Flexivirga oryzae: one gene and its partner. The protein of the gene in region 1 interacts with the protein of each later gene in a pairwise test. Links are inferred from orthologs where the notes say so. Each region holds a gene or a part of one and is shown in the gene's direction. Other genes may lie near its edges. The genes, in order: pcrA and lpdA.

Region 1 (15,537 bases):
GGTCAAGGACGCCCTGGCCTGCATGACCGCCCTGGAAGACGCCGTCACCACAGCGCGTGAAGCCGCCGCCGACGCCGGGGCAGACCCCGGCAGTGTGCACCGGGGGCAGGTGATGGCCGACACCCTGGTCGAACGCGTCACCGGCAGGGCGAAAGCGCACGAGGTGTTCGGGGTGACGGTGAACCTGCTCATGCCCCTGGACACGCTGCTGGGCGACACGCCCGCGCACGTGCCCGGGTACGGGCCGGTCCCGGCGGACCTGGTGCGTGAATGGGTGGCCACCGGGGACCCGACCGGTCCGCGGCTACGCCGGTTGTTCACCCACCCCGGCACCGGTGACATCATCGGCATGGACTCTCGTGCCCGCCGCTACCCGGGGTTGCTGGCCCGGCTGATCCTGTTCCGCGACCAGACCTGCCGCACGCCCTGGTGCTCGGCTCCGGTGCGGCACACCGACCACGTCACCAGGCACACCGACGGTGGCGCCACCAGTGAGCGCAACGGGCAAGGACTGTGCGCCCGGTGTAACTACGCCAAAGAACACCCCGACTACCAGGTCACCGGCCACGCCGGACACACGAGCACCACGATCGGCGGGCTCACCGCAGCCAGCAGGCCACCGGCACCACCAGGCATGCCACCACCCACCGACTCCCACCCCGAACACACCCTGATGACCATCATCTGGGACCACAACCTGTCCCAACGCGACCAAGAACTCCAACGACACCAACAGGACAAGCAAGACCGCGAGAAACGCCGACACGAACCAGGCAGCGACACCAACACCGACACCGACCATCAACCAGGCACCGACCCGACACCAGACGACTGGGCATCCGACGACTGGGAAACCGACGACGACCGCTGCCAAGACGACGGCGACGAGATCGCCGACGACTAGTCGGCCCGTCCGGCCCGATCTGCCATCATCCCGGCATGGCCACGCCACGCCCGAGCCCGCGGATCACCTCGCCCAGCTCGCTCACCGACGCTGCCGGGCGCCTCAACCCCGCAGCCGTCGGCTGGACCTCCGAGCCACTGCACAACACCGACCGCATCGGGCGCGGACGGGTGGGTCGCGGACGCAACAAGCGGTGGGAGTACTGGGCGGTCACCACGCCGAATCATGTTGTGGCCATGACGGTTTCGGACATCGATTATGCGGGTGTCGGCAACCCCTGGGTGCTCGACCGCGCGACCGGCAACGAGATCAACCAGGACGCCATCACGCCCTTCGGCCGCGGCGTGAAACTGCCGGGCACGTTGGACGCCGGACCGGCCACCCTGCGCACCAGAGGACTGGACCTCACCGTCACTCCGCAACCCGGCGGCACCCACCTGCAGGCGAGTAGCGCCCGGGTCGAGGTCGACATCAGAGCGGCCCTGCCGGACCCGCACGAGCGTCTCGGGGTCGTCGTGCCCTGGACCGATCGGCTCTTCCAATACACCGTGAAGGACGTCGCCCGGCCGGCCACCGGGTCCGTGCGCATCGACGGCGTCGAGCATCGGCTGCCGGAGGGCAACTCCTGGGCGACCCAGGACCACGGCCGGGGGCGCTGGCCCCGGTCGATCACCTGGAACTGGGGCGCCGGGTCCGGACGGGCCGACGGTCACGACATCGGCATACAGGTCGGCGGCACCTGGACCGACGGCACCGGCGCCACGGAGAACGCGCTGTTGATCGACGGCCGTCTCACCAAACTCGGCGAGCTCGCCTGGAGCTATGACCGAGGAGACTGGCGGGTGCCCTGGCGGGTCAGCGGCCCGGGCGTCGACCTGACCCTGACGGTCGAACACGTCCGCCACGCCGCCACCGACCTGCGGATCATCCGCTCGCGGACCTGGCAGTGCTTCGGCGCGTGGTCCGGCACCGTCACGGCTGCGGACGATCAGTCGTATGACGTGCCCGGCGTCTTCGGCTGGGCCGAGCACGTTGAGCAGTTGTGGTGACGGTGCCCGCGAATCGGGAGCGGGCTCAGACCCTTTCGCGCTGACGCATCGACAGCACGTCAGCCACGAGCCGCTCGGCATACGTCCTGTCGATCGGCATCGCGAAGACGACGTGGTGATAGAGCGGCGCGATCACGTGATCGAGCACCTGCTCGACCGACGGCGCCTCCTCGCCCCGGGTGCGTGCCCGGCTGATCATCTCGGCGAGTTGTTCGCGGCGCGCGTTCCAGCACGGACAACCGCTGGCCAGCACGCCGTCGCGAGCGTTGACCATGGCCCGCAGGTAGCGGGTGCGGTGCGGGCGCACGATGTCCTCGGCGATGCTTCCGGCCCACGCGCCGAGATCGCCGGAGAGCGACCCGGTGTCCGGCAACTTCTCGTCCTCGCGGGTGAACACCGCGACCGCGACCTCTTCGAGCAGTGCGTCGACATCGCCCCAGCGCCGGTAGACGCTCGTCGGATTGACTCCGGCCAGTTCCGCGACCATCGGAACGGTGATCTGGTCGGGTCGCTTGGTCGCCATCAGCTCACCGACCGCGCTGTAGACGGCGTCCTGCACGCGCGCGCTGCGACCGCCGGGGCGGCGCTTCACGGGGGTGGATTTCGTCGACATACGGGAATTATTGCAATTCGTTTGGCATTAAGTCGAGCGCGGCGTACGCTGAGCCGCTAAAAGCAATGAAATTTGCAATTAGTGAGGCATCCATGTCGTACCGACTGTCCCGCCCCGTCGGCTTCACCGTCGCAGGGCTCGCCATGACCGGCCTGATGATCGGTGCCGCGGCACCGTCCCCGCTCTATCCGATCTACCAACAGCTCTGGGGTTTCTCGTCGTTCACGCTCACGATCATCTTCGCCGTGTATGTCGTGGCGCTGCTCGTCACCCTGCTGACCGTCGGCTCGCTCGCGGACCACATCGGCCGGCGCCCGATGCTCGTCGGCGGTCTCGTCCTGCTCGCGGTCGCCATGATCGTGTTCGCGCACGCTTCAGGGGTGGGGGAGCTGGTTCTCGCTCGCATCGTGCAGGGGGTTGCGACGGGAGCGATCACCGGTGCGGTCAGCGCACTGATCCTCGACCTGCAGCCGAGTCCGCACATCGGGTCCGTGGTGACCGGAGGTGCGCCCGGCGTCGGCCTCGCGCTCGGTGCGGCCATCGCCGGCGGTCTGGTGCAGCACGCGCCGGCGCCGCGGCAACTCGTCTTCTGGTTGCTGCTGGTGTGCTACCTGCTGCTGGCGGGCGCAGTGCTGTTCGCCCCGGAGCCATCGCGCCGCGGGACGGACCGGCGCGCCATACGCAGCGCCCTACGGCCGAGTGTCGGGGTGGCCGACCCTGCGCGGTCGACGTTCGTCACCTGGGCGCCGGCGCTGGTCGCCACCTGGGCGCTCGGCGGGCTGTACCTCTCGTTGGGTTCGTCCGCGGTCGCGCGGCTGCTCGGCGTCACGGACCACTTCCTCGTCGGGATCGTGCTGGCGAGCTTCTTCGCACCGGCCGGTCTGGCGCTGCTGGTGATCCACACCGTGCCGCAGCAGGCGAGGCGACCGCTGGGCCTGGCCTCGCTCGGCGGTGGCGTCGTGGTCACCGTGGTCGGGGTGCTCCTCCCGTCGGTCGCCGTGTACGTCATCGGCTCGGTGATCGCCGGCGTCGGGTTCGGTGTCACTTTCCAGGCGGCCGTCTCGGCGATCGGTGCGGTGACCCCTGCGGACGGGCGCGCCCGGACCTTCGCCGCGACCTACGTCCTCGGCTACACGGCGTTCAGCCTCCCGGCGGTGATCGCGGGGCTCGCAGCGCAGGACTGGGGACTGCGCCCCACCCTGGTCGGGTATGGCGCCCTCGATGTCGCCCTGGTCGTCGCCGCGGCGCTGCTCGGCGTGCGAGCGGCCCGTCGGGCGGCGCTCGCGCCGGCCTGCCCCGCAGCCGTGGCGCCCGCCGGGGCCTGCCCGAAAGGGTGACGCCCGTCGGTGCCACCGGCGACAATCGTCGTCATGGCGTACGACGGGGTGTTGGTCGACCGGATCCGCGAGCTCGTGGCGGACGACCTGGACGTGACCGACAAGCGGATGTTCGGGGGAGTGGCCTTCCTCACGGGTGGACACCTGGCGGTCGCCGCTTCCCGCAACGGCGGGCTGATGGTCCGCGTCGACCCGGAGGACAGCGAGGAGCTGCTGCGGGCGGAAGGAGTCTCACGGATGGTGATGGGCGGACGCACGATGAACGGCTGGCTGCGCGTCGCCGAGGAGCAGTTGGACGACGACGGGCTCGCCGAATGGGTGGCGCGCGGCCTCGACTTCGCCCGCGGCCTGCCGCCGAAGCAGGCGTGAGCGGCTCCGGTCGCGTCAGTGCGTCCAAGTAGGCTTGCGTTCAAGATGAGCAGCCTTTTCGACGACCTCCCCCTGCCCGGATTCCCGCCCGACGCCGCCTCGGCGACGGTTCCGACAGACGTCGACGAGCGGGGCGTACCCACCTGGGCAAGCCTCAGCAAGGACGCGGTCCGGGATGTCGAGAAGCCCGCGGCACCGTCGATGCGTGACCCGGAGAGCCTGGTTGCCGGGCTCAATCCGCAGCAGCGGGAAGCCGTGCTGCACGAAGGCCCGCCGCTGCTGATCGTCGCGGGGGCCGGCTCGGGAAAGACACGGGTGCTGACGCACCGCATCGCCTACCTGATGGCCGCACGCCACGTACAACCCGGTCAGATCCTCGCCATCACCTTCACCAACAAGGCGGCCGCGGAGATGCGCGAGCGGGTCGAGGCCCTCGTCGGTCCGGTGGCGCGGACCATGTGGGTGTCGACCTTCCACTCAGCCTGCGTGCGGATCCTGCGGCGTGAGGCCGGCAAGGTCGGGCTGAAGTCGACCTTCTCGATCTACGACGCGGCCGACAGCCAGCGGATGATGGCGCTGGTGATGCGCGACCTGGATCTCGACCCGAAGCGCTTCCCGCCGCGGTCGTTCAGCCACCAGGTCAGCAACCTCAAGAACGAGCTGATCGACGAGGAGACCTACGCCTCGCAGGTGGTCGAAGGCACCCCGCAGGAGCGCGCGCTCGCGGAGGCCTACTCGTCGTACCAACGACGGCTGCGGCAGGCCAACGCGCTCGATTTCGACGACCTGATCATGATGACCGTCAACATCCTGCAGGCGTTCCCCGACGTCGCCGAGCACTATCGCAGGCGGTTCCGGCACGTGCTGGTCGACGAATACCAGGACACCAACCACGCGCAGTACCAGCTCGTCAAAGAGCTTGTCGGCGCAGCTGTTTCGGATCCTGCGCTGGGCGAAGTGCCCCCTGCGGAGCTGTGCGTGGTGGGTGACGCCGACCAGTCCATCTACGCCTTCCGCGGCGCGACCATCCGCAACATCGTGGAGTTCGAGCAGGACTACCCCGACGCGCACACCATCCTGCTGGAGCAGAACTACCGCTCCACCCAGAACATCCTGCAGGCCGCCAACGCCGTCATCGCCAAGAACGAGAGCCGCCGGCCCAAGAAGCTGTGGTCGGAGTCCGGTGACGGCGCACCGATCGTGGGGTATGTCGGAGACTCCGAACACGATGAGGCGGCCTTCGTGGCACGCACCATCGACCAGCTCGGCGACGAGCACGGCGTCAAGCCCAAGGACGTCGCCGTCTTCTACCGCACCAACGCCCAATCCCGCGCGTTGGAAGAGGTTTTCGTGCGTGTCGGCCTGCCCTACAAGGTGGTCGGAGGCACCCGCTTCTACGAACGGCGCGAGGTCAAGGACGCGCTCGCCTACCTGCGGGTCGTGTCCAACCCGGCCGACACGGTCAACCTGCGCCGCATCCTCAACGTGCCCAAACGGGGCATCGGTGACCGCGCCGAGGCGTGCGTCTCGGCGCTCGCCGAGCGCGAGCGGATCCCGTTCATCGCCGCCCTCGGGCGAGCCGGCGACGCACCGGGCATCGCCACCCGCTCGGTGACCTGCATCAACGCGTTCACCGCGCTGCTGGAGTCGCTGCGCAAGGTGCACGAGGCCGAGGAGACCGGAGTGGGGGACCTGCTCGAGGCGATCCTCGACCAGTCCGGCTACCTGGCCGAGTTGCGGCAGAGCGCCGATCCGCAGGACGAGACCAGGGTCGAGAACCTCCACGAGCTCATCGCGGTGTCGAAGGAGTTCGACGAGAACTATCCCGGTGGGTCGCTGGAGGACTTCCTGGAGCAGGTGTCCCTCGTCGCCGACACCGACGAGATCCCCGATGAGGAGGGCGAGGACGTCGGCGTGGTCACCCTGATGACGCTGCACACCGCCAAGGGACTGGAGTTCCCGGTGGTGTTCCTCACCGGTATGGAGGACGGGACGTTCCCGCACCTGCGGGCACTCGGCGACCCGAAGGAGCTCGAGGAGGAGCGCCGGCTCGCCTACGTCGGCATCACCCGCGCGCGGGAACGGCTGCACATCTCGCGTGCCGAGGTCCGCTCGGCGTGGGGCGCCCCGCAGTACAACCCGCCGTCCCGTTTCCTCAGTGAGATCCCGTCGGGTCTGATCGACTGGCAGCGGGTGACGACGACGGCGACCCGGCCCTCCTCCACACCGGCCGTCGCCCGCCTCGCCGCTCGTCCCGGGGTCCGCAGCCCCGGCAATCGCCCTGTCATCTCACTGGATTCGGGCGATCGCGTCACCCACGACACCTTCGGTCTCGGCTCCGTCATCCGCGTCGAGGGCCAGGGCGAGCGCGCCATGGCGCACATCGACTTCGGCGGGGACATCGGGGTCAAGCGGCTCCTGCTGCGTTACGCGCCGGTCGAGAAACTCTGACGTCGGGTCGGCTCCCGCATCGAATTGGTGTCGATCGCAGGAATCGGCGTCGACGCTCGCTCACCCGGTGCTTTCCTTGAGGTGGGTCCTGCTTCGAGGGGTGGTGGACGTGCGTCGGTCGATTCCGCGTGGTGCGGTGAGCAGCGCCGCCATCCTCGGATGCTTGTTGCTGGTGCTCGCCGGCGTGCTGTGGTTCGTCCACTACCAGGACAACCGACGTTCCGTTCAAACCGTGTCCCGCCTTCCTGCTCCGCCGACGGCACACCGGTTGCACGGTTACTGCGACCCGCCGGTCTGGTCCCCGTCGGTGGCGGACGGTCGGGGTGGCCTCGTCACCGCCGATCCGCACCCGACGGGAGCGGTCGTCTACTGGCTTCCGGGCTCGAATGCCAGCAGGTGCCACGTCGTGGTGGCGAAACTGACCGAGGCCCAAGCAAGCTCGTTGGCGACGGATGTCCGCAACTCCGTTGTCAGGAAGGGCACCTATGCGTGTCCGAACGACGACGGCTCGGCGGCCTGGATCTTCTTCCGGTATGCCGACCGGTCCGACTTCGAGGTGGTCGACGCGCAGCTGACGGGCTGCACCTTCGCCAGTGCACCGCATCGCGGCTCGGTCGGCCCGGCCTGGCGTGGCACGGTCGAGTTGGACGCGCTCCGGCCGGCTGGGACCTGACCCGGCCGCAGCCCGGCTCAGAAGACGCCGCGGGCCTGCAACCAGGGTGTCGGATCGATCGGTGTGCCGTTCAGGTGGATCTCCAGGTGTAGGTGCGGCCCGGTCGACACGCCGGTGTTGCCGGAGTAGCCCACCTGCTGACCGCGCGCCACCGACTGGCCCGGCGCCACCGCGACGCTCGACAGGTGACCGTAGGTGATCTGGATGCCGTCGCCGTAGTCGATCGTGACGTGGATGCCGAAGCCGGGCACCCACCCGGTCGACACCACCGTGCCGACGTGCATCGCGCGCAACGGGGTGCCCCACGGGATCGCGAAGTCGTCGCCCAGGTGGTACGTCGAGCCGATTCCGCCCGGTGACAGGCGTGCCCCGAAGCCGGAGTCCATGCTCCCGGCACAGCCCGCGACCGCGCAGGTCCACGGGTTCTGATGCGTGACAGTCGGTTTCGGCGACCGCTTGGCTGTCTTCGCCTTCGAGTCGGCTAGCTTCGAGGGTGCATCAGCCGGAGCGAGCGGGGCGCGGGTGTCATCGCGGGATGCGCTGCCGAGCAGTTGCCGTTTCACCGAGGGCGCGCCCGCGACGCCGGGTGTGAACTTCTCGTGGGGCCCCGGGTCGAGGGCCAGGTTGCGCGCCCCGAGAGGTACGGGTGTCACGCCCGCGACCACGGCGCCGCCGACGGTCGCGACCACGGCGACGCCGGCCGGAACCGCCCGACGCGACTTCGGCGGATCGGCTCGGTGTCGCCCCTGCGGGCGGATCGGTGCGGTCGGTCGATGCCGACCTTCGTACTGGCTCATCGCCTTCGTTGCGGGAGGAGGGGGCAGTCGCACACCCGCGACAGCTTATGAGTCAGCCGAGCTGCGTGGGGCGAATGTGATGGATCGAGTCGGTTGCGCCCGCCGGATATACCGGGTATACATGGACCTCACCAGGGTACATACCGGGTATACCTGTCGGGGAGGGTTGCATGTCGATCAAGCACAGCCTGCTGGCGCTGCTGCAGGGCGGTCCGATGTATGGCGCCCAGCTGCGCCAGGAGTTCGAGCAACGCACCGGTGGGACCTGGCCGCTCAATGTCGGCCAGGTCTACACGACGCTCGGCCGGCTCGAGCGGGACGGACTCGTGGAGAGCGCCGGCGCCGCCGACGAGGAGGGTCGCATCGCCTACCGGCTGACCGACGCGGGACGCTCGGAGGTGCAGCAATGGTGGACCGTGCCGGTCGCCCGCGAGCAGACGCCGCGCAACGAGCTCGCGATCAAGCTGGCGCTCGCGGTCACCCTGCCCGGAGTCGACGTGCAACGCATCGTGCAGACCCAGCGGACCGCGACCATGACCCACCTGCGGGACCTGACCCGGCTCAAGCGCGGCGCCGACGGTGACGACCTCGCCTGGGAGCTGGTGCTGGAGTCGCTGATCTTCGCCGACGAGGCCGAGGTGCGCTGGCTGGACCACGTGGAAGCGAGGATCGCGCGCGTCACCCCTACCCGGGCGAAAGCCTCGCGGACGGCGCGCGTCGCCACCCCGGGGAACGCTGGACCGCGTGAGGAGGTGTCACGATGATGAGCGCCGGCACGACGCAGCAGCCGACCCTCGTCCTGCGGGCCGTCGAGCGCACCCACGGCAGCGGCGAGACCGCGGTGCACGCGTTGCGTGGAGTGAGCCTCACCGTCAGCCCCGGTGAACTGGTGGCCGTCATGGGGCCGAGCGGCTCCGGCAAGTCCACGCTGCTCAATGTGGCCGGCGGGCTGGACACGCCGACTGCCGGCACGGTGTCGATCGAGGGTGTCGACCTCGCATCACTGTCACGCCCCGGTCTGGACCGGTTGCGCCGCCGCACCATGGGCTTCGTCTTCCAGGACCTCAACCTGATCCCGTCGCTCACTGCGATCGAAAACGTCTCTCTGCCCATGGAATTGGACGGTGTCAGCCTCCGCAAGGCACGCGCGGCGGCACGCGACGCGCTGGGGAGGGTCGGCATCCTCGAGCTCGCCGACCGATTCCCCGAGCACCTGTCCGGTGGACAACAGCAGCGCACCGCGATCGCCCGCGCGCTCGTCGGCGAGCGACGGCTCGTGCTCGCCGACGAACCGACCGGAGCACTGGACTCCACGACGGGTGAAGCAGTGCTGCGCACCCTGCGTGACCAGTGCGACGACGGCGCCGCAGGGCTGTTGGTGACGCACGAGTCGCGTCACGCGGCCTGGGCGGACCGGGTGATCTTCCTGCGTGACGGCGTGATCGTCGACACGACGGGCGATGCCGCCACTCCCGAGTCGCTGCTCCACCAGGAGGTCTGACATGGACACCTCGGGGGAGTCCGTGTCGGACGCGCGCCTGCGGCGATCAGGAGGCGTCGCAGGGTATGTCGGGGGCTGGCGGGTCTCACTGCGACTCGCCGCCCGCGACCTGCGCGCACACAAGGGCCGAGCGGTCCTGGTGGCACTGCTCATCGGGCTGCCGCTGTTCCTGGTCGCCGGGGGTGCGACGTTCGGCTTCACTGTCGACGTCAACGCTCGCGAGGGCATCACCCGCACCATGGGCGACGGCCAGGCGCTGCTGAGCTTCATGTCCGACCCCGGCCAGGTCGTGCAGCAGTCCGCCGACGGTCAGACCGGCGGGACAGGGGATGGCCCCGGGGTGGCGAAACCGCTGTATTTCCCTGGGAAACCTGCACATCCGGGTGCTGCCGACGTCCAGCGGGTCACCGGTGGCACCGTGCTGCCGGTGACCGATGCGCGCGTTCGGGTGCGGATCGGGGACCGTGCCATCGGCGCCAATGTGCTCGGCATCGACGGACGCCGCACGGCATACGACGGTATGACGCGCCTGACCAGCGGGCACTGGCCAACGTCCGAGAGCCAGGTGCTGGTCTCGCGGTCCGGCGCCGCGCACGGGCTCCCCACCAGCGGCACGCTCACCCTGGACGACGGCAACGGCCACACGCGCGACGTGACCGTCGTCGGGCGCGCCGACACCCCGAACGCCGAGGACCTGGTGGCGTTGCCCAGGGGACGGGCCGGCACCTGGATCCTGCAGCGGAGCACCCCGGTCCGGTGGGCCGAGGTCGAGCAGCTGAACCGCTACGGCCTGCTGGTGGACAGCCGACAGGTGATCGACCATCCCGCGGAGGCGAAGGCCCACCCCGAGGCCGACGGTCTGGACTACGGCAGCGGCGTGCCCGGGACGATCTGGGTGCTGCTCGGCACCGGGCTCGTCGTGATCATCGCGCTGCTCGCCGGACCGGCGTTCGCATCCAGCGGCGCACGGCACCGCCGGGAGCTCGCCCAACTGGCGAGCAACGGAGCCGGCAAGCGGCAACTGCGACAGTTCGTGTTCGCGCAGGCCGTCCTGCTGGGGGTCTGCTCGGCGTTCGTGCTGATCATCGCCGGCGCCCTGGTCGGCGGCGCACTCGCCGCGGCGGTCGGTCACTGGGTGCCGACGATGGCAGCGCCCGGACCACTGGACCTGCGGTGGGGTTGGGGAGTCCTGCTCTTCGCCATCGCGGTCGCCGCTGCCCTGATCGCCGCCTTCCTCCCCGCCGTCGCCGCGTCCCGTGTCAACCTCATCGCGGTCCTGCGCGGACACGTCTCGATGAAGCGGGTGCACTTCGGCTGGCCGCTTCTCGGTGTCGCCATCGCCGCGGCGGGCGGCGTCATCGTGATCGCGGCCTTCGTGCGCACCGGGGCACGCGCGGCCCAGACGCCGCCGGCGCTCACCGCCCTGCTGGTGCTCGGCGCCGTCGCCTTGTTCGCCGGCACGTTGATGACCGCGCCCTGGTTGCTGACCCGCCTCGGCGCGTTGTCACAACACCTGCCGCTCGCCTGGCGGATCGCGGCGCGGGACGTCGGGCGGCAGCGCGGCCGCGCCGTCGCCACGACGGGCGCGATCCTGGCGACCGTCGCCGCGCTCACCACGTTGCTGATCGGGCTGGCCAGCTCGGAGGACGCATCCAGGGACGCCTACCAGCCGTCCCTGCCGGCCGGTCAGGGCGTGGTGTCCCTCATGGGCGGGAAGGCGGACGCGGCGTCCGCGCTCTCGGTGGTGCGGCACGCGATACCCGACGCGACCGTCGTGACGTTGCACGCCGTCGGCGCGTCCGGGATGGATCCGACCGAGTCCGGGAAGGTCTTCGCGGCATACACCGGCGGTTGTCGTGACGCCCAGGCACTGAAGCTGAGCTTCCGCGGAACCAGCACCGATTCGTGCAAACCGTCGGTGGACCTGACCGAGGCGGGCCTGCTCGCCGCGACACCGGAGCAGGCCGCCCGCATCTTCCGGCTCAGCGACCGTGACGTCGCGGCGCTGCGCAGCGGCCGCGTGCTGCTGCCCGCCGGGGCGAAGCAGTCCTCGATGCGGATCGTCGCAGGGCACAAGGACGGCAAACGGTTCGTGGTCAGCGGGGCGGTCACGCTCCCGGTGCAGGCCTCGGCCCAAGGGGTGTTCAGCATCATGCCGCCGAAGCCGGACGCCTACTCGAGTTACGGCGCGACCGTCGAAGCCCCCGCTCTGGTGTCGACGGAGGCGGCCCGCCGGATCCCCGGTGGCGACTTCGTCCGGTCGATCCTGGTCCGCGCACCCGGCGGCATCTCGCAGTCCGCGCAGCGCGCCATCGAGGAGCGGCTGAACAACGACAGCTACCTGTATGTCGAGCGCGGTTACCCCGCGACGGGCCGCTGGGTCTACCTCCTCATCGGCGGCGTCTTCGGACTGCTCGTGCTGGTCGCGACACTCACCTCGACCGCGTTGTCGAACGCCGAGTCGCGGGCGGACACGGCCACGCTCGCGTCGCTCGGCGCTCCCGCGTCGCTGCGCCGCAGGATCGCCGGGGCCAACGCGGCGCTCATCGGCCTGTTCGGCGCACTGCTCGGCCTGATCGTCGGCCTGGTCGCCGGGTTCGCCGTCAGCCACCCGGTCACGATCGTCAGTAACCCGAACGCCCGGCACGCCGTGACCGCCATACCCTGGCTCGAACTGCTCGTGGTGGCCATCGGGGTACCACTGCTCGCGGCGGCGCTCGCCGCGCTCGCGACGCGCGGACGGGTGCCGATGACCCGCCGGCTGAGTTGAACCGCGTGAGTTCGGTCACCTACTGACGGGTAGACCTGGACCCAACCTGTGCGGGACCGGCACGTAGCACTAGCATCCGATCTGGACAACGAGGTCTCGGACACGCCGCCCCGGCGGCTCACGGTGGCCTTCAACCCTTCAGAAGTTCATCACGAAACGACAGGAGGGGGCCTGCTCCGCTCGACCGGCCGGCAGCATGTGCGACCTCGGTCGGCCCGCGGGGACGACTCCCGGGACGAGGACGGATTCCGCGTGGATCTTTTCGAATACCAGGCGCGCGACATGTTCGAAGCGCACGGAGTGCCGGTGCTGGCCGGCAAGACGGCAACCACCCCGGAGGAGGCCGAGCAGGCCGCGGCCGAGATCGGTGCACGGTCCGGCGGCGTCACCGTCGTCAAGGCACAGGTCAAGACCGGTGGCCGCGGCAAGGCCGGCGGCGTCAAGGTCGCCAAGTCGGCGGAGGAGGCACGCGACCTCGCGGGCCAGATCCTCGGCATGGACATCAAGGGCCACACCGTCGGCACCGTGATGATCGCCCAGGGCGCGGACATCAAGGAGGAGTACTACTTCTCCGTCCTGCTCGACCGGGCCAACCGCACCTACCTGGCGATGTGCAGCAAGGAGGGCGGCATGGAGATCGAGCAGCTCGCGGTCGAGCGCCCCGACGCCCTCGCGCGTGTCGCCGTCGACCCCAACGTGGGCATCGACGCGGCCAAGGCGAAGGAGATCGTCGACGCCGCCGGTTTCGACGCCGAGCTCGGCGCGAAGATCGCCCCGGTGCTGGAGAAGCTGTGGGAGGTCTACCGCGACGAGGACGCCACCCTGGTCGAGGTCAACCCGCTGGTGCAGACCGGTGCCGGCGACATCGTCGCCCTCGACGGCAAGGTCACGCTGGACGCCAACGCCGACTTCCGCCACCCCGACCACGCGGCGCTGGAGGACAAGTCCGCCGCCGACCCGCTGGAGGCGAAGGCCAAGGAGAAGGGCCTCAACTACGTCAAGCTGGACGGCCAGGTCGGCATCATCGGCAACGGCGCGGGCCTGGTCATGTCCACCCTCGACGTCGTCGCCTACGCCGGCGAGCAGTATGACGTGAAGCCGGCCAACTTCCTGGACATCGGCGGCGGCGCCAACGCGCAGGTCATGGCCGACGGTCTGGACGTGATCCTGGGCGACGAGCAGGTGAAGTCGGTCTTCGTCAACGTCTTCGGCGGCATCACCGCGTGCGACGAGGTCGCCAACGGCATCAAGGGTGCCTTGGAGATCCTCGGCGACAACGCGACCAAGCCGCTGGTCGTGCGCCTCGACGGCAACAGCGTCGAGCAGGGCCGCGCCATCCTCAACGAGCTGAACCACCCGCTGGTGACCCAGGTCGACACGATGGATGGCGCCGCGGCACGCGCTGCCGAGCTCGCGTCCAAGTGATCCGCTGACGGCATACGACAAAGGAATCTTCAAGAATGTCAATCTTTTTGAACGCTGACAGCAAGATCATCGTGCAGGGTATGACGGGCGGCATGGGCTCCAAGCACACCGCGCTGATGCTCGACGCCGGCTCCAACATCGTCGGCGGTGTCAACGCACGCAAGGCGGGCACGACCGCGGAGATCGGCGGCAAGGAGCTGCCCGTCTTCGGCACGGTCAAGGAGGCCATGGAGGCCACCGGCGCGAATGTCTCGGTCGCGTTCGTGCCGCCGAAGTTCGCCAAGGACGCGGCCATCGAGGCCATCGACGCCGAGATCCCGCTGCTGGTCGTCATCACCGAGGGCATCCCGGTGAAGGACGCCGCCGAGTTCTACAACTATTCGGTCGGTAAGCAGACCCGGATCATCGGCCCCAACTGTCCCGGCATCATCACCCCGGAGGAGTCGCTGGCCGGCATCACGCCGCACACCATCGCCGGCAAGGGCCCGATCGGACTGGTCTCCAAGTCCGGCACGCTGACCTACCAGATGATGTACGAACTGCGGGACTTCGGCTTCACCACGGCCATCGGCATCGGCGGTGACCCGGTCATCGGCACCACGCACATCGACGCCCTCGAGGCGTTCGAGGCCGACCCCGACACCAAGGCCATCGTGATGATCGGCGAGATCGGTGGCGACGCGGAGGAGCGTGCCGCGGCATACATCAAGGAGCACGTGACCAAGCCCGTCGTCGGGTACGTCGCCGGCTTCACCGCGCCGGAGGGCAAGACCATGGGCCACGCGGGCGCCATCGTGTCCGGCTCGTCCGGCACCGCAGCCGCGAAGAAGGAAGCTCTCGAGGCCGCCGGCGTGAAGGTCGGCAAGACGCCGTCCGAGACCGCGGAGCTGATGCGGGAGATCCTGAAGAACCTCTCCTGATCGAGGGGAGCACTACCTGACCGAGCGGAGTACACGATCCAGCGGATCGTGTACTCCGCTCGGTGCGTGTGTGCTCCTGTCGGTCGTCGGGACCGGGGCCAGGGGTCAACCACCGCCGAGCAGCGCGACGATCGCGCCACCGATCATGAACGGGCCGAACGCGATGTGCGAGTGCCGCGTCGCCCGGCGGCTGAGCAGCAGCCCGGCCGCCCAGAGCCCACCGAGGACGAAGCCACTCACCGTGCCCGCGAGCACCGCGGACCAGGACAGCCGGCCCAGCAGCACACCCAGGCCGGCCGCGAGCTTGACGTCGCCGAGGCCGAGGCCTGCGCCGCCCGGCGACGCCAGCACCATCACGAGGTATGCCGCCGGCAGGCACACCCCGGCGAGCACCGCACGCAGCAGGGGGAACCACTCGCCGGTGACGGCGCTGCAGACCGCCGCGATGAGGATCGCGAGCGGCACGAGCGGGAGGGTGAGCGCGTCCGGGAGCCGGTGAACGTCCAGGTCGATCGCGGCGAGCGCGGCCAGGACCGGCAGGCTGCAGCAGTAGGCGACCGCGACGCCGGCGCTGTGGGTGTCGGTGAGTGCATGTCCGACGAGAAGGGCCGTCACCGGTAGCGCGACCAGCAGCCAGGCGTGGCTGCGGGTGGGCGTGTCCGCCTCGTCGTCGCGGCGGTGCCGCTCGGTGCGCAGCCGGGTCCGCAGCAACACCGCCACCGGCGCCG
Region 2 (15,338 bases), 580 kb from region 1 along the record:
AACGCTTCGTTGAGTTCGATCTCCTGAGTGGCCATTGATTTGACCTTGACGACTTCGTCCGCGCCTTTTGCGTGCACCAGGGTGATCGCGATCTCGCAGGCTTCGTCGGCATCTCGTGCCCAGTGGACCTGTGCCCCGGCCGCTGTGAGATTCTCCTCCAACTGCACCAGGTAGTCCGCGAGATGGTCCAGTGCCTCATCCTTGGTCGTCGCGCCATCGAGACGCAGGGCCTCCCACTCCGGCAGTTCGTCCACGACCTCGGCGCGTTTGGCGCGGATCGTGTGGGTTGCCGTCTTCAGGTTGTGTCGTTGTACGGCGTTGTCTAAGGCCTCGCGGGCGAGTTTCGGGAACTTGGGCATGCCGACGAATGTCGGGGTGCTCTTGGCGGTCGGGTTACTCATGCGAGCTCCAGGCTGGGTCTTCTTGGGTCGAGGCGAGCACCTCTGCCAGGTGAAATGTGCGGACGCCGGCCCGCTGCCGGTGCAAAATCCCCCCGATATGTGTGAGACATGAGTTGTCGCTCGCCACCACGACTTCGGCGTCAGTCTCGCGGATGTGTCGCGCTTTATCTGACCCCATCGCCACCGAGACGTCCGCGTTCTTCATCGCGAAAGTCCCACCGAATCCACAACATTCCTCGCGCTCGGGCAGGTCGACAAGGGTGATGCCTCCGACTGCGCGCAGCAACTGAAGCGGTTTGTCACCCACGCGCAGCATCCGTAACGAGTGACAGGTCGGGTGATACGTGACGCGGTGCGGGAAGTAGGAGCCGACGTCGGTGACGCCGAGCACATCGACAAGGTACTCGGACAGCTCGTGCACCCGCGGCGTCATCGCTTCGACCTCGCGTACTAGTCCGGAATCACCGGTGCGGCGAGCAAGCATCAGATGCTGTTCCCTCACGGATCCGGTGCACGAACCAGATGGCGCGACGACGTGCTCATACGAGTCGAACACATCGATGAAAGCGCGCACGAGCGGCATGGCCTCGTCGGCATATCCGGTGTTGGTGAACATCTGCCCGCAGCATGTCTGCTTCTCGGGGAAATCGACTTGCACGCCGAGGCGCTCCAGCAGCTGCGTCGTGGCGATCGGTGTCCGGGGAAACATCGTGTCGTTGAAGCAGGTGGCGAAGAGCGCGACACGCGGTGACCCGGTCACGGCAGCATCCACGACAGCACAGGTGTTGACTGCAGCCCGATCAAGATGCAGATGACTATGAGCAAGCCGAGGGACCACAGGATGACCTTGCGGAAGATTGCTGACTCCTGCCCGACCAACCCGACCGAGACCGCGGCGATTGTAAGGTTCTGGGGGCTGATCATCTTGCCAACAACACCGCCTGCGGAGTTGCCAGCAACCAGCAGTGTCGGGTCGATGCCGGCTTTGCCTGCGGCTGTCTGCTGCAGGGTGGCGAACAACGCGTTGGAGCTGGTGTCCGAACCAGTCACGGCGGTGCCCAGCCAGCCAAGAATCGGTGATAGGAAGGCAAACGCTGCACCGGTTCCGGCGATCCAGGTGCCGATAGTGATGGTCTGACCGGAGAGCATCATCACATAGGCCAGAGCGAGCACGGATGCGACGGTGACGAAGGCGAACTTCAGCTTGACCGCGGTGTCGACGAATTCGCGGCTCCACTGCCGGGCAGTCACTCCGTACGCTGCCGCGGTGATCACCGAGCAGATGATCAGTAGCGAGCCGGGGGAGGATAGCCAGGGAAAGCTGTAGGTCGTGGTGGTGCTGACTGCGCCGGCCGGAGTCAGCACATGCCCGTCCAGCCCCGGCCAGGGGATCTTCACGTTGGTGTCTGCCAGTGCATCTTTGATCGGATCGATCAGTGCACTCCCAGCAAAGACCGCGATCACCAGCAGGTAGGGCAATAGCGCCATGAGGATCCGTCCGGCGGTGAGGTCCTTGGCCCGTTGATCCATTTCCTCGGCCGAGGTGAATGCCACGTCGTCGGTCGCGATCGCGGTGCCTCCGGCCGTACCGTCGTTCCCATTGCTCACGAGGGCGAGATCCTTCTGACGGGCGATAGTGAGCGACTCGACGGCGTCGTCGCGACCCTCTGGCTGCCAGAGGCGCAGCATGATCACGGCAGCGGCAAGGCCGACAAGGGAGGCAATTACGTCGGTGAGTTCGACCGATATGAAGGTCGCCGATACCCACTGAGTAATGCCGAAGGCGAGGCCGACCACGAGCGCAACCGGCCAGGTCTGTCGTAGTCCACGCCGACCGTCGACGAGGAAGACCAGCATCAATGGGACGATGCAGGCGAGCACCGGAGTCTGGTGACCGACATAGGCGCCCACCGTGTTGTAGTCGATTCCGGTGAGGTTACCGGCCGTGATGATTGGTATGCCAATGGCGCCGAATGCGACCGGTGCGGTGTTGGCCAGCAGTGCGACCGCAGCGGCACGCAGCGGCGAGAATCCGACGGCAATCAGCATCACGCCAGTGATGGCCACCGGTGCGCCGAACCCAGCGAGTGCCTCCAGCAACGCGCCGAAGCAGAACGCGATGATGATGGCCTGAACCCTCGGATCGTCCGACACGAGGTGGAAGGCTGCACGGAGGTCCTCGAATCGTCCGCTGACAACCGTGATCTGGTAGAGCGTGATCGCGCTGAAGACGATCCACATAATCGGTAGTAGCCCATAGGCAGCACCTTCGGAAGCTGTCAGCAGGGCAAGCGAGAACGGCATCTTGAACGCGACGATCCCCACGATGAGGGCGATGGCGACGGCGGCCAGGCCGGCCCGGTGCGCCTTCCATTTCAAGAAGCCGAGCGTGACGAAGATGCTCAGCAGCGGCAAGATTGCTACGAGTGCGGACAAGAAGAGACTGTCGCTCACCGGTGTGAGGGGCGGACGGTAAAGAGTCTGCACGGTGCATCTCCGATGTGTGGGAATTGGCTCGGCGGGAACATCGGACCAGAAGGTAGCGCGGGGATACCTGCCTTTGTGGCTGGATCCGTTCACCGTGCGCGTTCCAGACGGCGCCGAGTACGGGGATGGGCGACGCGTTGGGGTAGCGAAACATGCTGCTGTCGTTCATGTTTCGGTCATTCACAGCGTAGTCACGACGAAACGGGTTCCGGTGATTTCAGTCGGCATGTGGCGGGTGCCTTCTGACCGTCGTCCGAGCACGTTTCGAGGCCGACCCGACAAGTGGACAGACCACACGTCTGGTCAGGTGCGGAATGGTCCTCGTCGTTGACCACACCACGGTGAGTGGCAGCATCACCGATGAACGTCGGATCAGCCCGCGCTGTTGCCCACGGCCTGGATCCGGTCACGACGCAGATTCGTCGCGTGGGTACGGGGTAGTCCCGGAAACGAAACCCGTTCTCCTAGAGAGGCATCCGACTGTGGGTGATGACGCGATCACAGTCGCGCGTTAGTCGCCTAGACACGAACTCGGCGAGCCGCAGTCTGACGAACCTCCATGACTCCCACATTGGGCGTTGCGCAGTTTCAAGTCGTGGCTCGGTGACGGCGTGTTTTAGGTTCCTTGACATCAACCTTTCGCGCTCGCTTAGTTGGGCGCACCTCACGTACGGCGGACATCGCCTCTCGCTCTTTCCCTGGCAAGGGCGTGAGTGAGGCAAAGAAGTGTCTGGTGCAGCCCTCGACGGTTCCTCGGGGGTGCGAACCCGGAGTCCGATCGCAGGACACGAAAGGCGAAGTGAGCACATGACGCAGCAACCTGATTCCGATACGACCGAGACACGAGAGTGGCTCGATGCATTCGACTCGGTGCGAGAGTTCGACGGCCCAGGACGGGCCGGATTCCTCATCGAGGAGTTGTTCAGCGAAGCCCAGCGGTCTGGAGTCTCGGTGCCCTACTCGGCCAACACGCCATACCTCAACACGATTCCTCCGGACCGGGAGCCGGACTATCCGGGCGACCTGGCGCTCGAGCGCCGGATCCGGGCGTTGGGCCGGTGGAACGCTGCGGCATTAGTGCTGCGGGCGAACAAGGAAAGCTCCGAACTTGGCGGCCATATAGCCAGTTATCAATCACTGGCCACGTTGTTCGACGTCGGCTACGAGCACTTCTGGCACGCCCCAGGGCAGTCGCACGGTGGCGACCCCGTGTTGATCCAAGGCCATTCCTCACCGGGACTCTACGCGCGTGCCTTCTTGGAGGGACGACTGTCCGAGGAGCAGTTGTTGAACTTCCGCGAAGAAGTCGGAGGCAATGGTCTCTCGTCATATCCCCACCCGTGGTTGATGCCCGAATTCTGGCAGTTCCCGACGGTGTCAATGGGCTTGGGACCGTTGATGGCGATCTATCAGGCGCGCTTCCTCAAGTACGCGCACTCACGCGGTCTCGCGGACACCGCCGGGCGGCATGTGTGGGCGTTCCTCGGAGACGGGGAGATGGACGAGCCGGAGTCCTCTGGCGCGCTCGGCTTGGCTGGACGGGAGCGTCTGGACAACCTCATCTTCGTCGTGAACTGCAACTTGCAACGGCTCGACGGGCCGGTTCGCGGCAACGGCAAGGTCATCCAGGAGTTGGAAGCCCTATTCCGCGGTGCGGGATGGAACGTGATCAAGGCCATCTGGGGCTCAGGCTGGGATGCGTTGCTCGCCGCCGACACGTCTGGACTACTGCTCAAGCGGATGGAGGAGTGTGTCGACGGTGAGTATCAGGACTACAAATCCAAGAACGGTGCATACGTGCGTGAACACTTCTTCGGCGCGTACCCCGAGTTGCTCAAGTCAGTTGAGCACCTCAGCGATGACCAGATCTGGGCACTATCGCGCGGTGGTCACGACCCGAAGAAGGTGTATGCCGCCTACGCGGCTGCGGTCGCACACACCGGTCAGCCGACGGTGATCCTTGCCAAGACCGTCAAGGGATACGGGATGGGGGAGGCCGGCGAGGGTCAGAACATCGCGCACTCAGCCAAGAAGATGGGCTTCGAGGCGCTGCGTGCGTTCCGCGACCGGTTCGACCTTCCAGTGCCGGACGACCAGTTGGAAGCGGTGCCGTTCCTCCGGCCACCGGACGACAGTCCGGAGCTGACCTATCTGCGCGAGCACCGTGCGCGGCTCGGAGGTTATCTGCCGGTCCGTCGGCCGCGTTCGACGCAGACCTTGGCGGTCCCAGAGCTGACCGCGTTCGGAAACCAGCTGAAGGGCACTGGCGATCGGGAGATCTCCACCACCATGGCGTTCGTTCGGATCCTCAACACTCTGATGCGGGACAAGAAGGTCGGAAAGCACGTGGTGCCGATAGTTCCCGACGAGTCGCGGACGTTCGGTATGGAAGGCATGTTCCGGCAGTTCGGAATCTGGTCCCAGGTCGGGCAGCTGTACCAGCCCGAGGACGCCAACCAGTTGATGTTCTACCGGGAGGGTCAGGACGGCCAGTTCCTCCAGGAGGGTCTGAACGAGGCAGGGGCGATGGCGTCATGGATCGCGGCGGCCACGGCGTACAGCGTCTCCGACCTGCCGATGATCCCGTTCTTCATCTACTACTCGATGTTCGGCTTCCAGCGCTTCGGTGATCTGGCGTGGGCGGCGGGCGACTCGCGGGCGCGAGGTTTCATCCTGGGTGCCACCGCCGGGCGCACGACATTGAACGGTGAGGGTCTGCAGCACGAGGACGGGCACAGTCACATTCAGTCCTCGATCATTCCCAACTGCGTCTCCTACGATCCGACCTTCTCCTACGAGGTCGCGGTCATCGTCGCCGACGGCCTACGGCGCATGTTCACCGAGCAGGAGGACGTCTATTACTACATCACCCTGATGAACGAGAACTACATGCACCCCGACATGCCCGAAGGGGCGGAGGACGGGATCCGCAAAGGGATGTATCTCTTCCGGGAGGGCGACGGCGCGAAGCGTGCACCGCGTGTGCAGTTGCTGGGCAGCGGCACCATCTTGCGCGAGGTGATCGCCGGTGCCGACCTGCTCGCAGAAGACTTCGGTGTGGCTTCCGATGTGTGGAGTTGCCCGAGCTTCACCGAACTCGCTCGCGACGGTATGGCGGCGCATCGATGGAACATGTTGCACCCGACACTGCCCCGTCGGGACAGTTACGTGGAGGCGGAACTCGCGACCCGGCCCACTGGTCCGGTGATCGCATCCACCGACTACGTGCGCGCCTTCGCCGACCAGATTCGCCCGTTCGTTAAGCGGCCGTACCGAGTGCTCGGAACTGATGGTTACGGAAGGTCGGACTACCGGCGGCGACTGCGGCGGTTCTTCGAGATCGATAGGCACTACGTGGTGGTGGCGGCCCTGTCCGAGTTGGCCGCGATGAATGAAGTCCCGACATCAACGGTGGCCGAGGCGATCGCCAAGTACGGCATCGACCCTGACACCCCCAACCCACTGACCATCTGACGGAAGGGCCCAACCATGACAGCTGCAACCGAGGTGCCGGTCCCCGACATCGGTGACTTCTCTGACGTGCCGATCATTGAGATTCACGTGTCCACTGGGGACCGGGTCAACGCCGAGGACCCGTTGGTGACCTTGGAGTCGGACAAGGCCACGATGGACGTGCCTGCGCCGCTTGATGGCGAGGTCGTCGAGGTGCTGGTCAGTGAAGGTGACCGGGTCAGCGAAGGCACGCCGATAGTGAAGATCGAACCCGGCGAGGGCACTTTGACCAGCCCGCCGTCGCTGTTGTCGCAGCATGAGCCCGAGCCCGAGTCGACACCGACACCCTCGCCAGCGACAGCTCCGGCGCCGGCAACGGCTGCCGCACCGGATGCGGTGCAAGGGGCCGGGCCAGGCGACGTACACGCGGGTCCGGGCGTGCGCCGCGCCGCACGCGAGTTGGATGTCGACCTCTCGACGGTGACCGGAACCGGTCCCAAGGGCAGGATCACCAAGGACGACCTGATCGCCGCACTGTCCGGGCCGGGCGCGTCGGCCGGTGCGGTTGCCGCGGGCACGGGCATCCCAGAGATTCCAGCTCAGGACTTCGCACAGTTCGGTCCCGTCCAGACACTTCCGTTGTCGCGAATCAAGAGGCTGTCTGGCCCGTTCCTGCACCGGTCCTGGCTGAACCTGCCGCACGTGACACATCACGACGAGGCAGACATCACAGACCTAGAGGCCTATCGGAAACAGCTGGACACTGATGGCAAAGCGGCCCCGGAGCCTTATCGAGTCACGCTGCTGGCCTTTCTCGTGAAGGCCGCAGTGGCGACGCTGAAGGAGTTCCCGGAGGTCAACAGTTCACTGTCGCCGGACAAGGACGCGCTGATCGTCAAGGACTACTACCACATCGGGATTGCTGTCGACACACCGGACGGCCTGGTCGTGCCCGTCGTGCGCGACGCCGATCGCAAGGGTGTGCTGGAGCTGTCCCGAGAGTTCGGATCGATCTCGTCCCGGGCCCGGGACGGCAAGCTTTCCCCGACAGATATGTCCGGTGGCACCTTCACCATCTCCAGCCTTGGAGGCATCGGCGGCACGGCGTTCACCCCCATCGTCAACGCACCCGAGGTGGCGATCCTCGGCGTCGTGCGATCCCGGACGGTGCCGGTCTGGAACGGCGCCGAGTTCATCCCTCGGCTGGTGCTGCCAATTTCGTTGTCCTACGACCACCGGGTGATCGACGGTGCGCTGGCAGCGCGGTTCTCCCGCAAGCTGTGCCAGCGGCTCGAAGATGTCCGCCGGCTCATCCTCTAAGACGGGAGTCTCGCATGAGTGTGCAGCAAGTCAGTGTCCCCGACATCGGAGACTTCTCGGACGTGCCGATCATCGAGATCCATGTCCAGCCCGGCGACCGCGTGGCCATGGAGGATCCACTGGTCACGCTCGAGTCCGACAAAGCGACGATGGACGTTCCCGCGCCGGTCGCCGGCACCGTGTCGGAGCTCCGGGTCGAGGTAGGTGACACCGTGTCCGAAGGGACGGTGATCCTGCTGGTCGAGGCCGCGGCCTCGACCACCGCCGCCCAGTCACCGGAGAAACAAACAGCGCCCGCGGCCGCACCCGTAGCGGCCGCCGCTACGGGCAGCGACGTCCATGCCGAGGTACTCGTGCTCGGTGGTGGACCCGGCGGCTACAGCGCAGCGTTCCGCGCTGCCGACCTGGGCAAGCAGGTGGCGCTGGTCGAACGGTGGGACACCCTGGGCGGCGTTTGCCTGAACGTCGGCTGTATCCCGTCGAAGGCGCTGCTCCACGCCGCCAAGGTTGTCGCCGAGACCCGGGAGATGGCCGAGCACGGGCTGTCCTTCGGCGATCCGTCCATCGACCTGGCCCAATTGCGCGGCTGGAAAGACGGCATCGTCGGTCGGCTCACCGGAGGGCTGGCGGCCCTGGCGAAGCAACGAAACGTCCGCGTCATCCGTGGTGCCGGTACATTCACCTCACAGCACCAGGTCGAGGTCACTGCCGACGACGGGAGTGCCTCCACGGTCAGCTTCGATCAAGCGATCATCGCCGCCGGCTCGGAGCCGGTCACGCTACCGTTCGTGCCCGAAGACGATCCACGCGTGATCGATTCCACCGGCGCCTTGGACCTGGCCGACATACCCGGCCGGCTGCTGGTCCTCGGCGGCGGAATCATCGGTCTTGAGATGGCCACGGTCTACCACGAGCTGGGCGCCTCGATCACCGTTGTCGAGTTGATGGACCAGTTGATCCCGGGCGCGGACAAGGACATCGTCAGGCCACTGACCCGCTGGGTCACCAAGCGTTACGAGAACGTCTTCCTGGGCACCAAGGTCGCGAGTGTGGAACCCACACCCGACGGTTTGAAGGTGAGCTTCGAGGGTGGAAAGGCCCCGGACACCGACACGTTCGACCGAGTTCTGGTTGCGGTCGGTCGTACTCCCAACGGGAGGCTGATCGGAGCGCAGAACGCCGGGGTGCAGGTCGACGAGCGCGGGTTCGTGCCGGTAGACCATCAGCAGCGGACGAATGTTGCACACATCTTCGCGATCGGCGACATCGTCGGCCAGCCGATGCTCGCGCACAAAGCGGTGCACGAGGGTCACGTCGCAGCCGAGGTTGCGGCCGGGCAGAACTCCGCGTTCGACGCGCGGTGCATTCCCTCGGTCGCCTACACCGATCCGGAGGTTGCCTGGGTCGGCGTGACCGAACAACAGGCCACGGCGGACGGCACGGCATACGGCAAGGGCGTGTTCCCCTGGGCAGCCAGCGGCAGGTCCTTGTCCCTCGGGCGGGACGAAGGTATGACGAAGCTCCTGTTCGACCAGGACACTGCCCGGGTCATCGGCTGCGGGATCGTCGGCCCGAACGCGGGCGAACTCATTACCGAGGCGGCGCTGGCCATCGAGATGGGGGCCGACGCCGCCGACTTGGCACTGACGATCCACCCACACCCCACGCTCTCCGAGAGCGTGGGCATGGCAGCGGAAGCATTCGAGGGCACGATTACGGACCTGTACCTGCCGCGGAAGAGCTGACACTCCCTCCTCAAGACGCACTGCGACCCACGGAGTGACGTGCCGCTGCCGCCTGCCCTCTTCTGCTGGCCGGGTGCGTTCGGCATTGACCATCGACGTCGACCCGCACGGTGTCGACGACACACACTGATAGGAGATTCTCATGCCAGGTTCGGTCATCATCGGTGGTGCGCGCACCCCGATCGGCAAGCTCGGCGGGGCACTCAAAGGCTTCACCGCAATGCAGCTCGGCGGGTTCGCCATCCGCCGAGCATTGGAACGCGTCGGCCTCAGCGGTGACCAGGTCGACCACGTGATCATGGGGCACGTCATCCAGGCGGGAGCTGGTCAGATCACCGCTCGACAGGCGGCCGTCAATGGCGGCATCCCTATGTCGGTCCCCGCTTTGACGGTGAACAAGGTCTGCCTGTCCGGGCTGAACGCCATCGCACTGGCGGACCAGTTGATCGGTTATGGCGAGTTCGACGTCGTGGTCGCCGGCGGCATGGAGTCGATGAGCAACGGTCCGTACTTGCTCCCCGGCGCCCGTGCCGGGTACCGCTATGGCGATTCATCGTTGGTCGACGCCACCGCACACGATGCACTCTTCTGCGCATTCGACCACCGGGGGATGGGCGACTCCACCGATCTGTACGCCAAGGAGCGCAACATCTCCCGGGAGGACCAGGATGAGTTCTCCGCGATGTCCCACCAGCGTGCATCCGCCGCAGCGAAGAACGGCATATTCGCTGACGAGATCGTCCCCGTCGACGTCCCGCAACGTCGCGGCGACCCGACCCGGGTGAGCGAGGACGAAGGAGTGCGACCGCAGACAACTGCAGACTCACTAGCGAAGTTGCGCCCGGCGTTCGCGACGGACGGCACCATCACCGCAGGCTCCGCGAGCCAGATCTCGGACGGCGCCGCCGCTGTGGTCGTCGCCAGCCGGGACAAGGCCGAAGAACTCGGTGCCACAGTGCTGGCAGAGATCGGCGCGCACGGCACAGTGGCCGGCCCGGACGCCTCACTGCTGTCCCAGCCGTCGAACGCGATTGCCAGGGCACTCGACCGCGAGGGACTCGCCGCCTCGGACATCGATCTGTTCGAGATCAACGAGGCCTTCGCTGCCGTGGCCTTGCAGTCCATGCGTGACCTCGGTATCAGCACAGACAACACCAACGTCAACGGCGGCGCGATCGCGATGGGTCATCCCGTCGGCATGTCCGGCGCCCGGATGGCGCTACACCTCGCACTTGAATTAGGACGCCGTGGAGGCGGCGTCGGTGCCGCCGGACTGTGCGGCGGCGGCGGCCAAGGCGAGGCTTTGATCCTTCGAGTCAACGACTGAAAGGAGCCGAATCTATGGGAGACATGACAGGACAAGTCGCGCTCGTCACTGGCGGAGTTCGCGGGATCGGCCGGGCGATCAGCGAGCGCCTCGCGAGTCGTGGAGCGGTGATCGCTGCCGGGTACTACAAGGATGACGAAGCGGTGGTGCAGGGCTTTCGCGGCGCGCACCCGACGTCGAGCGTGCACCGTGGCAATATCGGCGACAAGGACGACTGTGAACGGGTGGTCCACGAGGTCATTGACCAGCATGGAAAGCTGGACATCCTCGTGAACAACGCTGGGATCACGATCGACAAGACGGTGCGCAAGATGAGCCCGGAGGACTGGGACCGGGTCTTACAGGTCAATCTGTCCGGGGCGTTCTACCTGTCCAGGGCCGTGCTTCAGCACATGCTCGACCGAGGCTCTGGCCGCATGATCAACATCAGTTCCATCATCGGCGAGGCAGGCAATGTCGGGCAGGCGAACTACGCGGCGGCAAAGGCCGGACTCTTCGGACTGACGATGAGTCTGGCGCAGGAGACTGCACGCAAGGGACTCACAGTCAATGCGGTTGCCCCTGGATACACCGCCACTGAAATGGTTGCCGCCGTTCCCCAGGAAGCGCTGGAGAAGGTGATTGCAAAGATCCCGGTCGGACGACTAGGCAAGCCCGACGAGATCGCCAGAGTTGTTGAGTTCCTTGCAGATCCGGACTCCGGCTTCATCACCGGCCAGATCTACTCGGTCAATGGCGGACAGCACATGTAGGTGCGGGACTATGTCATTCGGTAAGGAAGAGGGAGTTGGAGCGATGGCGACAGATCCGGATCCGTTGGGAATTATCCCGGCCGCAGCCAAGGTCCTCTTCCGCGCCGCCGGACGACCGGTGCAGCTGAGTACGGCAGTTGGGCGGGCTGTGTTGCAGTCTGCCCAACTGCCGGCCGTTGCGGCCGCGCGGGCTGTGGGCATCGGTCTCGACGGGCCCCGAACAGCCCGCTGACAAATCCCGATGTGCTCGAGCGGGCTATCCAGACCGGCGGACGCAGTCTCGCAAGAGGTGCGTCGTTCGCAGTGGACGACCTGCTGCATCGAGGTGGTATGCCGCTCAAGGTGGACCGGTCGAAGTTCACCCTTGGACAGGACTTGGCCGCGACTCCCGGGGAGGTCATCTACCGGGGTGAGTTGATCGAAGTCATGCAATACCGTCCGCAGACCGAAACGGTCAGCGAGGTCCCGATCCTGATGGTGCCGCCGTGGATCAACAAGTACTACGTGATGGACCTGGCGCCCGGGCGCAGTCTTATCGAGTGGGCCGTCCAGCACGGCCGCACCGTGTTTACCATCTCGTATCGAAACCCTGACGAGTCCATGAGCGCGTTGCAGATGGACGACTACCTGCAGCAGGGGCCCTTGACGGCGTTGTCGATCGTCCAGGCGGTGACCGGTTCCGATCGAGTCGACCTCGTCGCGCTGTGTCTGGGTGGTGCACTCGCAGCAATGACGACGGCCTACCTCGCACAAGACGAGACCAGTCCGATTTCGTCGCTAACGCTGTTGAATACGGAGCTGGACTACTCCGACCCTGGCATCCTCGCCGTCGCGGTCGACCCGGACACACTCGCGAAAATCGACAAGCGGATGGCGGAACGCGGGTATCTGCCTGCCGAGGACATGTCACGGATGTTCGACCAATTGCGCTCCAACGACCTGATCTTCAACTACGTCGTGTCACGGTGGATGATGGGCGAGGAAGCACGCCCGTTCGACATTTTGGCGTGGAACGATGACAGCACTCGGATGCCGGCAGCGATGCATTCGCACTACTTGAGGTCGCTGTATGGCGAGAATCAGCTGGCACGCGGCGAATACGAACTCGGGGGCCGCAGGCTGGATCTGCACGACATTACCTGCGATGCCTATGTGGTCGGGGCGATCAACGACCACATCGTGCCGTGGAAGGCGTCATATCGGGCGACAGCCCTATTCGGTGGGGATGTGCGCTACGTGCTGTCGTCCGGGGGGCACATTGCGGGCGTTGTCAACCCGCCGACCCCCAAGGCATGGTTCCAGTCCAACGAGAAGAACTCGCCGGACGCGGAGGTCTGGCTGGCGGGCGCGACGCGACGGACCGGCTCCTGGTGGGAGGACTGGACGGCCTGGTCGGCTGCGCGTTCCGGTGGGCAGCGCAAACCCCCGAGCCTGGGCAACCGCAGGTATCGCCCGCTCGCCCCTGCCCCCGGTACTTACGTCTTCGGAGCCGGATGACCGGGTAGCGGCGGCTGGGCCGTCCCTGAGCCTGTTCTGCATTCGTGCGGTGTTTGCCCCCTGACATGGCCCGGCCGCTTGGTCACCAGGGCTCGTACGCCGCAATCGACACTGGATGGCGTCGACGATTCCCGCGTGTGCACGGCGGATCGCTGGCACTTTGATTCGACGGTGATCAAGCCGTTCGCCCGAACGTGGCTCATATTCTGAGATGTGGTAGACCCTCTTTGTGGTCGGACGATAGAGTGGTATGACCATACGCACAGAGGAGACGGCGCAATGAGCACTTCCTGGGAACCGGTACGGCAGCCCCGGACGCACGAGCTCGTGCTGGAGCGGATTGAAGAACAGGTGATGGCAGGGGATTTGCACGCCGGGGAACGGCTGCCCGGAGAGCGTCAGCTGGCCGCTGCCCTTGGGGTGAGCCGTTCGGCGGTGCGCGAAGCCCTGCGGATCATGGAGGCGTTCGGGCTCTTGACCGCGCACACCGGGCGCGGGCCGGACTCGGGCGCGGTCGTCACGACGGATCCGACCGAGGCAGTTGGCCGGATGCTGCGTTTGCACTTGGCGCTGGGTGGCTATCAGCTCTCCGACATCCTCGAAGCTCGAGTGATGCTCGAGCGGGCGAGTGTCGCCGATGCTTCCCTCGAGCCGCAGAACCCACGAATCGATGCTGCGGCTCAGCTCGTTACTGCCATGGACAACCCCGAACTGACACCTTTCGAATTCAACGAGCTCGACACTCAGTTCCACGTCGAGCTGGCCTCATGCTCGGGGAACGAGCTGATCCGCACGCTGACGGCCGCAGTCCGGGAGTCCATTCGTCCACTGGTTCTGAACGGATTTCAGCATGTTCCCGACTGGCGGGAGACGGCAACCACGCTGCAGAGCCAGCACCGCAACATCCTGCACCTGATCCGTGATCGTCAGCCCGAACGAGCCGCCCAAGCAATCGACGATCACATCCGTAGCTTCCATGGAAAGTTGGCGACCGCAGGGCAAGCCACCTCCTGAAGCGTCGTCGCCGAATCGGCTCCGCGGTAGTTTGTGGCAGTGTCTGTAGCTGCACAGGTTAGGAAGCGGCGGACTGCTGCGTCGGCGCGTGAGTATGCCCAACAATCGCGTTGTGGGTGTGATTCCACGCGAGGTGTTTGGTGGTGAGATTAGCCATCGTCGACATCCGGTTCCGGCCGCCGAGCAACGTCGCAACGTGTACCGCGTTCCAGATCATCCAGGCAGGGAAACCCTGCAGACGCGGAAGGTGCGCTACCTCCGCAACCGCCGAACTGCGACCGATTGTTGCGAGGATGCCCTTGTCTTTGTAGCGCAACGGATCGATCACCTGCCCGAGAACGTCGGCCCGGATGAAGGCCGCAACATGTCGGCCGCCCTGGACGGCCGGCTGCGCAAGCTGCGGAAGTGCCAGGACGCCGTCACCGATGGCTGCATCGCCAACAGCGAAGACCCGATCGTGGTCCTTCACGCGCAAGTGGTGATCGACCGCAATCCGTCCGCCGTCTCGTTGTGGCAGCCCCCACCCGGCTACCTCAGCTCGCGCGATCACCCCGCTCGCCCAAACCACCGTGGCTGCAGGTATGACGTCACCCTGACCGACGACCGCGCCCTCGGGCTCGACCCGTAACACGGTGGTGTTCAGCCGCAGGTCGACGCCGATACGCCGTAGCGAGCTGGCGGCATACGCTCTGCTGGCCGGCTTGAACGATGCCAGTAGATGGGGCGCCATTTCGACGAGCGTCACGTGAACCCGCCGCGGATCGAGCTCGGGGTAGATGACGGGGATGTCCTTGTTCCGCATCTCAGCCAACGCTCCCGCCGTCTCGACCCCGGTCGGGCCGCCACCTACGATGATCATCCGCAGGTCTCGGTCGCGATGATTGGCGGCCGCGTCCTCCAGGCCGGCAAACACGCGGTCCCGGAGGGCGAGCGCCTGCTCCCGCGTGTACAGCGGCATCGAGTGCTCCGCAGCACCGGGTGTTCCGAAGAAGTTCGCCGTGACCCCGGTCGCGAGGACCAGGTAATCGAAGGACAACCGGCGGCCATCGTCGAGCTGGATCTGCCTGGCGCTGTGCTGGATTCCGCCCACGGAGCCTTGGACGAACTGCACGTTCGGTTGCCGAGACCGGACGGCGCGGAGGAACCAGGTGATGTCGCCAGGATTCAGACTGCCGGTCGCGACCTGGTAGAGGAGTGGCTGGAACGTGTTGAAGGTGTGCCGGTCCACCAACGTAATGTCGACGTCGGTGTCACGCAGACCTCGGACAACGGAGAGTCCGCCGAAGCCGCCACCGACCACCACTACACGCGGCCGCCGCGGGGACTCAACGTGCGTCATCGG

What was found.
Region 2: the proteins of pcrA (region 1) and lpdA interact in binary tests that used the Escherichia coli proteins (3 or more experiments, as listed by UniProt). The link is inferred for Flexivirga oryzae from one-to-one orthologs.

Annotation. Positions count from the first base shown.
Region 1 is NZ_JACHVQ010000001.1:2,701,938-2,717,474, reverse strand. The notes cover bases 3,922-7,020. They hold pcrA (DNA helicase PcrA), read left to right. Parts: upstream 3,922-4,317; coding sequence 4,318-6,723; downstream 6,724-7,020. Other genes in these bases: FHU39_RS12760 (hypothetical protein), read left to right, coding at 6,833-7,020; FHU39_RS12770 (TfoX/Sxy family protein), read left to right, coding at 3,937-4,272. Outside these bases: FHU39_RS12790 (HNH endonuclease), read left to right, coding at 1-904; FHU39_RS12785 (DUF2804 domain-containing protein), read left to right, coding at 940-1,953; FHU39_RS12780 (TetR/AcrR family transcriptional regulator), read right to left, coding at 1,979-2,566; FHU39_RS12775 (MFS transporter), read left to right, coding at 2,659-3,903; more of FHU39_RS12760, read left to right, coding at 7,021-7,396; FHU39_RS12755 (M23 family metallopeptidase), read right to left, coding at 7,414-8,193; FHU39_RS12750 (PadR family transcriptional regulator), read left to right, coding at 8,364-8,957; FHU39_RS12745 (ABC transporter ATP-binding protein), read left to right, coding at 8,954-9,694; FHU39_RS12740 (FtsX-like permease family protein), read left to right, coding at 9,696-12,464; sucC (ADP-forming succinate--CoA ligase subunit beta), read left to right, coding at 12,717-13,889; sucD (succinate--CoA ligase subunit alpha), read left to right, coding at 13,925-14,809; FHU39_RS12725 (prepilin peptidase), read right to left, coding at 14,915-15,537. UniProt on the Escherichia coli protein: A helicase with DNA-dependent ATPase activity. Unwinds DNA duplexes with 3'-5' polarity. Translocates on single-stranded DNA with 3'-5' polarity. Initiates unwinding more efficiently from a nicked substrate than double-stranded DNA.
Region 2 is NZ_JACHVQ010000001.1:2,121,565-2,136,902, reverse strand. Bases 7,141-10,040 are described here. They hold lpdA (dihydrolipoyl dehydrogenase), read left to right. Parts: upstream 7,141-7,675; coding sequence 7,676-9,406; downstream 9,407-10,040. Other genes in these bases: FHU39_RS09970 (acetyl-CoA C-acetyltransferase), read left to right, coding at 9,549-10,040; FHU39_RS09980 (2-oxo acid dehydrogenase subunit E2), read left to right, coding at 7,141-7,661. In the rest of the region: FHU39_RS10000 (lactate utilization protein B), read right to left, coding at 1-401; FHU39_RS09995 ((Fe-S)-binding protein), read right to left, coding at 394-1,173; FHU39_RS09990 (L-lactate permease), read right to left, coding at 1,158-2,855; aceE (pyruvate dehydrogenase (acetyl-transferring), homodimeric type), read left to right, coding at 3,696-6,362; more of FHU39_RS09980, read left to right, coding at 6,378-7,140; more of FHU39_RS09970, read left to right, coding at 10,041-10,733; FHU39_RS09965 (beta-ketoacyl-ACP reductase), read left to right, coding at 10,748-11,485; FHU39_RS09960 (PHA/PHB synthase family protein), read left to right, coding at 11,714-12,982; FHU39_RS09955 (FadR/GntR family transcriptional regulator), read left to right, coding at 13,262-13,996; FHU39_RS09950 (NAD(P)/FAD-dependent oxidoreductase), read right to left, coding at 14,055-15,335; lipA (lipoyl synthase), read right to left, coding at 15,322-15,338. UniProt on the Escherichia coli protein: Lipoamide dehydrogenase is a component of the glycine cleavage system as well as of the alpha-ketoacid dehydrogenase complexes.